Regions from separate parts of the Kineococcus halophytocola genome, predicted to be linked through region 2. Evidence: riboswitches for the same ligand, from Rfam matches in the RefSeq annotation. Region 2 holds a riboswitch; each other region holds the start of a gene.
What was found. Region 2 has a riboswitch for S-adenosylmethionine ahead of AB2L27_RS11015 (aminotransferase class V-fold PLP-dependent enzyme). Riboswitches for the same ligand answer to the same signal wherever they lie in the genome.
Positions count from the first base shown of each region.

Region 1: another riboswitch for S-adenosylmethionine. It lies ahead of AB2L27_RS05760 (ABC transporter substrate-binding protein); the one in region 2 lies ahead of AB2L27_RS11015 (aminotransferase class V-fold PLP-dependent enzyme).
Region 3: another riboswitch for S-adenosylmethionine. It lies ahead of AB2L27_RS11960 (ABC transporter ATP-binding protein); the one in region 2 lies ahead of AB2L27_RS11015 (aminotransferase class V-fold PLP-dependent enzyme).

Region 1 is NZ_JBGFTU010000005.1:120,483-123,745, forward strand. Features, by position in the region: partial or broken gene AB2L27_RS05755 (Rne/Rng family ribonuclease) at 1-397, opposite strand, end outside; SAM riboswitch class I at 1,605-1,695, shown strand; gene AB2L27_RS05760 (ABC transporter substrate-binding protein) at 1,924-3,263, shown strand, end outside.
Region 2 is NZ_JBGFTU010000011.1:33,714-36,976, reverse strand. Features, by position in the region: gene AB2L27_RS11020 (hypothetical protein) at 1-29, shown strand, start outside; gene AB2L27_RS11015 (aminotransferase class V-fold PLP-dependent enzyme) at 48-1,406, opposite strand; SAM riboswitch class IV at 1,458-1,571, opposite strand; SAM riboswitch class I at 1,710-1,801, shown strand; gene AB2L27_RS11010 (methylenetetrahydrofolate reductase) at 1,860-2,804, shown strand; gene metE (5-methyltetrahydropteroyltriglutamate--homocysteine S-methyltransferase) at 2,801-3,263, shown strand, end outside.
Region 3 is NZ_JBGFTU010000012.1:73,462-76,724, forward strand. Features, by position in the region: gene AB2L27_RS11955 (aliphatic sulfonate ABC transporter substrate-binding protein) at 1-684, opposite strand, end outside; gene AB2L27_RS11960 (ABC transporter ATP-binding protein) at 831-1,652, opposite strand; SAM riboswitch class I at 1,646-1,738, opposite strand; gene AB2L27_RS11965 (Fic family protein) at 1,795-2,316, opposite strand; gene AB2L27_RS11970 (YqjF family protein) at 2,969-3,263, shown strand, end outside.

The DNA.
Region 1 (3,263 bases), on a different contig from region 2:
CGGTGTCCGGGGTGGCCTCGTCGTCGCGGTCCTCGTCCTCACCGGGGTCCTCGTCCCGGTCGTCCCGGTCCTCGGCGTCGCGGCCACGGCTGCGCCGGCCCCGCCCACCCCGGCGACGACGGCGACGGGGCGCACCCGCGTCGTCGGTCGCGTCGTCGTCCCCCGCGTCCTCGGCGGACTCGTCGGTGTCCTCGGTGTCCTGGAGGTCCTCGGTCTCGTCCGCGTCGTCGGAGTCCTCCTGGGCACCGGCCCGGCGGGTGGCACCGCGGGAGCGGCGCAGGTCGCGCAGGCTGTCCAGGACCTCCTCGTCGCGGACGCCGGCACCGGGGGCGTTCTCCCCGGCGTCCTCCGCGGTCGCGTCGGCGCGCACGTCCTGGTCCCCGTCGGAGGACCGGGCACCGGGCGGCGGGCCGGCCGGGGCCGAGGCCCGCCGACGGCGCGGCGGGGTCTCGGCGTCGGGGGCCTGGAAGAAGAGGGCGGTCGCACGGGCCGCGGCGTCCGCGGCGCGGTCGGCCGGCTCGGCCTCGTCCCGGCGGGACCCCCGGGCGAACCCGGCCGCGCGCAGCAGGACGGGGTCGTCCATGAGGTCGGCGTCGTCGGCCGGCTCGGCGGGCTCGGGGTCCTCGACGGCGTGCGCGGCCGGGGTCGGGTCCGTCGTGGCGGCGGGCGCCTCGACCGGGGCCTCCTCGACCGGCGCGTCCTCGGCGGCGGCGACGGCGGGGGCGACGGCGGGAGTGGCCGCCGCGGGGTCGGCGGGCGCCTCGGCCGCCGGGGCGGCGGCGGTCTTGCGGGCACGCCGACGGCGTGCGGGAGCGGGTTCGGCTGCCACGGGATCGGCCGTCGGGGGCGCCTCGGTCGCGGGCTCCTCGGCCACCGGGGTCTCCGGGGTCTCCGGGGCGGCGACCTTGCGGGTGGCCCGGCGGGCTCGCTTGCGCGGCGCGGGCGCCTCGGTGGGGGTCTCGGCCGGGGTCTGGACGGAGCCCTCCACGGGGGCCGCGGACGGCTCGGTGGCCGGGGTCTCCTGGGCCGTATCCCCCGGGGCCGAGGCCTCGGGGACCGGTGCGGCCGTGGGTTCGGCGCCGGCCGCCTCCACGGCGGCCGGGGGACCGGCCGGTCGGCTGGCCGCGCGACGGCGGCGGGGTTTCGTCGCCCCCGCCCCCGTCCCAGCCCCTGCCGTCGCCGGCGTCGTCGCGTTCTCGTCGGGTGTGCTCGTCACGGGTGCTCCGCTTCGCCCGCAGCGCCCGCTCCACCGGTCGTCCCCGCGGACGCCCGGGCGTCCTCGTCGGAATCGCCGGGCGGGTCGACCCGCGCCCGACGGAAGTTCTGGTGCACCGGTGGGGTCGCGCGACGCGTGCTCCCCCCGGAGCCACCGGCGGTCGTCGTCCGGGGCACGGGCCGGGGCGCCTGCGAGGTCCTTCCACCAGACCGCGGCGCTGCCCGGGACCCACGCACCAGGCGACGGTCTCGACGGCGGACCGCGCGCCCGGTGTGGTGGGAACGCACGGCCGTCCTCAGTGTCGCACAGCCCTCCCGGCCGGGCCCTGCGCACTCGCGGCCCGCGAAAGCGTTCCCGCGGGCCCCGGTGATCCGCTACGCTCGCCGGAACACCATCCAGAGTGGCCGAGAGACCTGGCTCGACGACGCCACAGCAACCACCGCACGCGCGGCAGGTGCTCCCGCCAGGGACGATGGAGGACTGCAGTGGACAGCTGTACCCAGCTCACCCGGCGCTACCACGTCGACCTCGCGCGCACGGCCTCGATGGCCTGTCGCCCCGGGGCACCGACGTGCCGGGGGACGGCACCCGCGGCCTGACCGGCCGCCCCTCCTCCCCCGGGGTCCTCACCCCGCACCGCACGAGCGCGCCGTTCCGCGCGCACCCTCCCGGACGCGTCCCGTCCGCCCACCCTCCGGAGCACCCGCATGCCCGCGACCCCTCGCACCCCTGTGTCCGTCCCCCGCTCCAGCACCTCGCGCCTGCTCGCCAGCCGCCGCCGCGTGCTGTCCGGCGCCCTCGGCGTCGGCGCGCTGGCCGCCACCGGCACCCTCACCGCCTGCGGTGAGGGTGCGGCCGCCTCGGGCCTGGCCGCGCAGAAGGCCGTCGACCTGCAGGGGGCGACGCTCAAGCTCATGGTCAACCAGCCGCACGTGCTGGCCTTCACCGAGCTGCTGGGCACGAAGTTCACCGAGGAGTTCGGCGGGAAGCTGGAGGTCACGGCGATCCCCTACGACCAGCTCACGAGCAAGCAGATCCTCGACGTGCAGGGCGGCGACGGCGAGTTCGACGTCTTCGACTACTTCTACTTCGGCCTCGGTGAGCTGGTGGAGGCCGGCGCCCTCGTCGACCTCACCGAGTGGATCGGCGCCAACGACGAGATCGCCACCGACGACTTCCTGCCGTCGATCTACGACCCCTACACGCTCATCGACGGCAAGCGCTACGGCCTGCCCTTCGACGGCGACACCCACGTCCTCTACTACAACGCCGAGGTCTTCCAGCGGTACGGCGTCGAACCGCCGAGGACGTGGGACGAGTACGACGCGGCCGCCGAGAAGATCACCAAGGACTCCGGCGGCGCGGTCCACGGCGCGATCGTCGAGGGCCAGCAGGTGCCGATGATCCTGGGCTGCTCCTTCATCAACCGGCTCGCGGGCTACGGCGGCACCCTCGTGGACGCCGACGGCAGGCCGGCCTTCGCGGGTGAGGAGGGCCTCGCGGCCCTGCAGCACCTCATCGACGTCTCCCCCCACGCCCTGCCCACGCCGCTGCAGACGGGCTTCGACCAGGCCAACTCCGCCTTCCTGTCCGGTCAGGGCGCCATGCTCGACACCTGGACCGACCTCGGCCTCAAGGCGCAGGACCCCTCCAGCTCGAAGATCGTCGACAAGTGGGGCGTGGTGACCCTGCCGGTCGGGGGGAGGAACACGACGCCGCGCACCGCTCTGGACGCGGGCTTCGGCCTCGGCGTGTCCAGCGCGTCGGGGCAGCAGGACAAGGCCGCGGCGTTCGTGCAGTGGGCGACGAACCAGGAGAACAACCTCCTGCTGGCCTCGACCGCCGGGTCGGGCATCGACCCGGCCCGCACGTCCGTCCTGGACGCCGACTCGTACGCGGAGGCCGCCGGCAAGGCGACCGACGTCATCCGCGAGGGCCTGGACGGCACGCCGCTGGCGTGGCCGAACCAGCAGGGCGCCCCCAAGGCGCTGCAGGACCTCGTCGACCAGCTCGCGCTGGCGATCCAGGGCAAGACCCCGCCGCAGGC
Region 2 (3,263 bases):
CGCGCCCGAGCAGCGGGCCGCTGGCCTGACCGCGACGCCCGCGGAACTCACCGGGACGCGGGTGCGTCGGCGGCGAGGTAGGCCGCCGGGGCCGGGCGGGGGTCCGACAGCGGCCCCCAGCACCCGTCGACGACGCCGTACCGCAGGGCCGGGCCGGTCGTGAGGAACTGCCGCAGCGCCCGCAGCAGCCGGTCCACGTCGGCGGACGACGTGCCGACGCCCGTCGAGACGCGCAGGCCCCCCTCGGCCAGGCCCAGGGCGTCCGCGAAGCGGTGCGCGCAGAAGCGGCCGTCCCGCACCCCGGTGCCGTGCTCGGCGGACAGGTAGGCCGCGACCTCGGACACGGACCGGCCGGGCACGGTGAGGGTCACGACCCCGACGGCGTCCTGCGGGTGCGGCCGGACGACCTGCACCCCGGGCAGCGCCTCCAGCCCGTCGACGAGGCGGGCTCGCAGCGCCGCCTCGTGCGCCTCCAGCGCGCCGGGCGGCAACGCCCCCAGCGTCAGGCAGGCCTGCGCCAGCGCCACCGCGCCGACGACGTTGGGGGAGCCCGCCTCGTGCCGGTCGGGACCCGTCGCCCACCGCACGCCGTCGTGGCGCACGTCCAGCGTGGCACCGCCACCGGCCAGGTACGGATCGGCCGCGTCCAGCCAGTCGCGGCGGCCGACGAGCGCGCCGCTGCCGAACGGGGCGTAGAGCTTGTGCCCGGACAGGGCCAGGTAGTCGATCCCGTCCCGGCCGACGTCCACCCGCCGGTGCGGCAGGAGCTGGGCGCCGTCCACCGCGATGCGTGCCCCGGCGTCGTGGGCGGCGCGGGCCAGCCGCCGCAGCGGCAGCACCTCGCCCGTGACGTTCGACGCCCCGGCGACGGCGAGCAGGCCGTAGCGGCCGGCGGCCAGCTCGGCCTCCAGCAGCGCGGTCGTCTCCTCCGCGTCGGCGCCGCCGCGCACGACCGTGGTCCGCGCCGACCGCTGCCAGGGCAGCAGGTTCGCGTGGTGCTCGACGTCGGCCACGAGCACGCGGGCCCCCGGGGGCACGGCCCGTGCGAGCAGGTCCAGGGCGTCGGTCGTGCTGCGCGTGAAGACGACCAGGTCCTCGGGCCGGGCCCCCGCGAACCGGCCGACCTCCCCGCGGGCCTGCTCGAACAGGGCCGTGCTGACGCGGGAGAGGTACCCGGCACCCCGGTGGACGCTCGCGTAGTGCGGCAGCACCTGCGCGACCCGGTCGGCGACGGCGCGCAGGGCGGGGGTGCTCGCCGCGTTGTCGAGGTTCACGTAGGTCGTCGTGCCGCCGGTGGCCAGGGGGACCACCGTGTCGGCGCCGACGACGGGCAGCAGCGCACCGACCGCGTGGCCGGACGGGACCGGGCAGGGGGGACGGGCGGGGGAGAGGGTGCTGGTGCTCACGCGGAACTCCTGGGGGAGGGGACCCCACCGGGGGCCGGGGCACCCCGGCGAGGTCCGCGCTTGCCGGCTCCACCACGGAACCGGCCAGGTCGTCACCCGGGGCACCCCACCGCGGAGGAGGGTTGCCGGCCAGCGAGCCGGGGCTTGTCGCTGGCGCTCATGACCTGGGAGGAGCCTGCCACGAGGTGGCGGCCGGATCAACATCGGCACGTCGGCGGCGCGGCTGAAACCCCCCGTGCGCCGCCCGGGTGACCGGCCCGGGACCACTTGTGGAGGGCAGCCGGAGCACCCTATGGTCGGGGAACACCATCCAGAGCGGCTGAGAGTCCTGGCTCGACGACGCCGCAGCAACCCCCCGAGCCCGGGCGAGGGTGCTAACGCCAGGCCGATGGAGCACGTGATGCGCAACACCGATGTCGAACCCTGCCCGCCTCCCGGCGCAGGACCCGCACGATGACGCTCGCCCCCCTCGTCGCCGGCGCGGCGGGGCGGCCGACGCTCAGTTTCGAACTCTTCCCGCCGAGGACTCCGGACGGCCGTGATGCGCTGTGGCGCAGGCTGTCCGACCTGCTGGGCACCAGCCCGGACTTCGTGTCGGTGACGTTCGGGGCGGCCGGGGTCACGCGGGGCCCGAGCCGGGACCTGCTGGCCCACGTCCTGAGTTCCACGGCGGTCCCGGCCATGGCGCACCTGACGTGCGTGGGCTCCTCGCGCCGCGAGGTCGTCGACCTGGCGTGCGAGTTCTTCGACGCGGGGGTCCGCAACGTCCTCGCCCTGCGCGGGGACCCGCCGGCCGGGGCGGGGGAGTTCTCCCCCCACCCCGACGGGGTTCCGACGGCCCGCGACCTCGTCGAACTCCTGCAGGTGGCCGACCGGCGTCGCCTCGCGCTGCGGGGCGGGCGTCTCCCCGTCGACGTCCCCCCGCTCAGCCTCGCCGTCGCCGCGTTCCCCCGGGACCGCGACGAGCACGAGCTCGCCGTCCTGCGCGCCAAGCAGGACGCCGGGGCACGGTTCGCCGTCTGCCAGGTCGGCTGGTCCGCCCGGGAGTACGCCGGTTTCGTGGCCCGCGCCCGCGCCGCGGGCGTCACGATGCCCCTGCTGCCCGGGCTCGCCGTGACCCACGAGGCCCGCCGGCTGGCGCGGATCGGCGAACTCACCGGCGTCCCCGTCCCGCGGGCGCTGCTCGCGGCCCTGGGCACCGGCGACGTCCGCGACCGTCGCCGCGCGGCCACCGCCTTCTCCTCGGGCCTGGCCCGCGACCTGCTGGACGCCGGGGCACCCGGCCTGCACCTCTACACCTTCAACGCGGTCGAGCCCGTCCTGGACCTGCTCGACCACCTCGACCTGACCCGCCCCACCGAACGCCGCGCCCGCGCGGCAGGAGGAGTCACCCGATGAGCCAGAACCCGACGGACGACGACCCGGCGTGGACCGCGACGATCCTCGGCTACCCCCGGATCGGTCCCGACCGCGAGACCAAGAAGGCCCTCGAGGCGCTGTGGGCCGGGCGCACCGACGTCACCGCGACCGAGACGGCGCTCGCCGCCGTCCGGGCCGCCACGGTCCGCCGCCTCAACGCCCTGGGGCTGCCCGCCCACGACGCGTCGATCCCGTCCTCGTTCTCCGCCTACGACCAGGTGCTCGACACCGCCGTCGCCGTGGGGGCGGTGCCGGAGCGCTTCGCGGACCTCGTGGGGGCCGACGGCCGGGTGGACCTCGAGGCCTACTCGACGATCGCCCGCGGCCGGGGGGCGCTGGCGCCGCTGGAGATGACGAAGTGGTTCGACACGAACTACCACTACCTCGTCCCCGAGATCGGGCCCGGCACCACGTTCCGGTTCGCCGACGACCGCGGCG
Region 3 (3,263 bases), on a different contig from region 2:
GTAGGCGTCGACGACCTGCTGCACGAGGTCGGGGGAGTTCTGGATGAAGTCCTCGCGCGCGTTGAGGACGCCGTAGGTGTTGAAGTCCACGTTGCGGTAGAGCAGCTTCGAGCCGGACTGGATCTCGGTGGCCGCCATGTTCGGGTCCAGGCCCGCCCACGCGTCGACGTCGCCGCGTTCGAGGGCGGCGCGGCCGTCGGCGTGCTGGATGTTGAGGATCTCCACGTCCGAGCCCGACAACCCCGCCTGCGCGAGCGCCTGCTGCAGGAAGAAGTACGGGTCGGTGCCCGTGGTGGCCGCGATCTTCTTGCCGCGCAACCCGGCCACGTCGGTCACCGTGGAGTCCGCACCCACGACCAGGGCGGTCCACTCCGGCTGGGAGTACACCTCGACCGTCTGCACGGGGGAGCCGTTGGTGCGCGCCTGCAGGACGGCCGACCCCGCGGTGGAGGCGAGGTCGAGGTTGTCGTTGCGCAGGAACTCGTTCGCCTTGTTGCTGCCCTGGGACTGCTCCCACTGCACGGTCAGGCCCGCGTTCTCCAGGATCTTCTGCTCCCGGATCACCAGGCTGAGCGGGTTGTAGAGGGCGTAGTCGAGGCGGACGCGGTCACCGCCGGAGGACCCGCCGGACGAGGAGGCGCCGGCGGCCGGGGCGACGCTGCCGGAGGAGGACTCACCCTGCACGCAGCCGGCGGCGGTGAGGGTGAAGGCCCCCAGGCCGAGGCCCAGGAGGGTGCGACGGGTGGTGCGGGCGGTGGCGGAGGGCAGCGTGGACACAGTTCTCCCGGGGAGGTGGGTGGGTGTGCGAGGGGGTGGTCGGGGTGCGCGGGTCAGGCCGAGCGCGGGACGCCGAGCAGGTCGAGCAGCTCGACGCGCAGCCGGGCCGTGGCGGCGTCGGCGCGGTCGCGGGGGCGGGGGGCCTCGACGGCGAGGTCGCGGACGATGCGCGCACCGTCCTCGTCCGGCCCGTCCTTGCCGAGCACGAGGACGCGGTCGGCCAGGTGCAGGGCCTCGTCGACGTCGTGGGTGACGAAGACGACGGTCGCGCCGGTGCTGCGCTGGACCTCGTCGAGCAGGTCCTGCATCTTCAGCCGGGTCAGGGCGTCGAGGGCGGCGAACGGTTCGTCGAGGAGCAGGACGCCGGGGCGGCGGACGAGGGCGCGGGCCAGGGCGGTGCGCTGGGCCATGCCCCCGGACACCCGGCGCGGGCGGTGCCCGGCGAACTCCTCCAGGCCCACGACCTCCAGCCAGCGCAGCACCTCGGCCCGGCCCTCGGCGCGGTTCGTGCCGCGGGGCAGGCCGAAGGCGACGTTGCCGGCCAGGTCGCGCCAGGGCAGCAGGCGCGGTTCCTGGAAGACGACGGCCGTGCGGGGGTGGACCCCGCGGACGGGTTCCCCGGCGATCTGCACCGCCCCGGTCGAGGGGGCGTCGAGCCCGGCGACGAGCCGCAGCAGCGTGGACTTGCCGCTGCCGGAGGCCCCGACGAGGGCGACCGTGCTGCCCGCCGCGAGGTCGAGGTCGAGGGGGGCCAGAACGCGGTGGTCCCCGAACGTGCGGCTCACGCCGCGCAGGACGACCCCGGCGGCGTCAACGCCGGTGCCGGGCAGCGCGGACGCGGGAACGGTGGGTGCGGTCGTCACGATCTCCTCCATCGGTCCCGGCATGAGCACCACACCTCACGAGGAGGCGGTTGCTGCGGCGTCGTCGAGCCAGGTCTCTCGGCCGCTCTGGATGGTGCGTCCACTGTAGAGCAGCTGAGGGCGTGCTGCCGACCTCTCGCGCGCGCCGGTCGTCTCAGCTGTCTCGTGACGACCGGCTCCCTCGCCGGTGGCGGCTGTCCCGGTACTCGTCGACCCACGTGCGCGAGCTGAGCCACACGCCCTGGGGGCTCTTCTGCGCTCGTAGCCGACCTCGGATGGCGGCGACCCGCAGCGCATCCGCGCTCAGGTCGTCCGTCGTCGACATGAGGCTCGCCAGCGGGACGAGGCGTGACGGGCCCGCCACCGCCGGGACCACGAAGCGGTAGAGGTTGTTGGTGATGGACCGGGCCAGGAGCTCACCCATGGGTCCGTAGTCGGCCTGGTCGGCGCGACGCATCGCCGCCAGGTACCTCGTCCGATCGTTCTTGAACACGATCGCCGGGGGGTGGCCCAGTCGCACAAGCACCAGGTTGAGCAGCAGACGGCCCGTCCGCCCGTTGCCGTCGATGAAGGGGTGGAGGCGTTCGAAGTCGTTGTGCAGCCGTGCGAGACGCTCCGGGAAAGGCTCCTCCCCGGGTGCCTTCAGTCGACCGATCGAGGTAATCCAGTCGCGCATCAGATGGTCGAGGTCCGGGGAGGGGGGGTGGCGTCATCCCCTCGGGGAAGGGCTGGATGTCGTGGCGGCGCCAGTTGCCGGGGCGCTCGTCGGGGGTCGCGTGGGGGTGGGGCGCGACGTCCCACACGGGAGTCATCGCCTGGTGGTGCACCGTCCGCACCTCCTGCAGCGTGACGAGGTCCCCGGTCGTCCAGTCGCTCGGCTCCAGCGCTTGCCCGTAGACCCACTTGGCGGCGTCGGCGTACCCCTTGACCTCCATGTACTCGCGCAGTTCGCGAGAACCGACGGCCCGTCCCTCGTCGAGCAGTTGCCGCACCTGGGACAGGATGAGCGTGTTCCCCGCCAGAGCCGTCGAGTGGTGGGCTTCCTGGTGCCACAGGTCGTCCCAGATGTCCTCGGCCTCCGTCGGGGAGGGCAGCCCGCCGAGGCGGTCGTTCAGGTCTCGGATTGCCTCGTCCAGGCGTGCGTAGACGGTGGCTCTGGACGGTCGACCTCGGGGCACGGCACCTCCTGTGTTCGCTCGGCGGGAAAGTAATGTACCGAACAAGTAAGGCTGCTGAAGAGGTGTTGTTCGTTCGTGGCGCAGAAAAACGACCGAACATCCGTAGTCACCTGGGGTGCTGAGTTCCGCTGCACGCGCCACGCTGGGCTCGTGGTCGACCGCCTGCCCTCGCCGGACGCCATGGCCCTGTCCGGGCCGGTGATGATGCACCAGCACTGGGACGACCTGGCGTTCCTGCACTGGGCCGTCGACCCCGCCCGCGTCGCGCCGTTCCTGCCGCGCGGGGTGCGCCCGGACGTCCTCGACGGGGCCACCTACGTCGGCCTCATCCCGTTCACGCTGCGCGACGCCGGGCCGGGGCGGCGGGTGAGCGTGCCGTACGCGGGCACGTTCCTGGAGACGAACGTGCGCTTCTACTCCGTCGACGACGAGGGCCGCCGGGGCG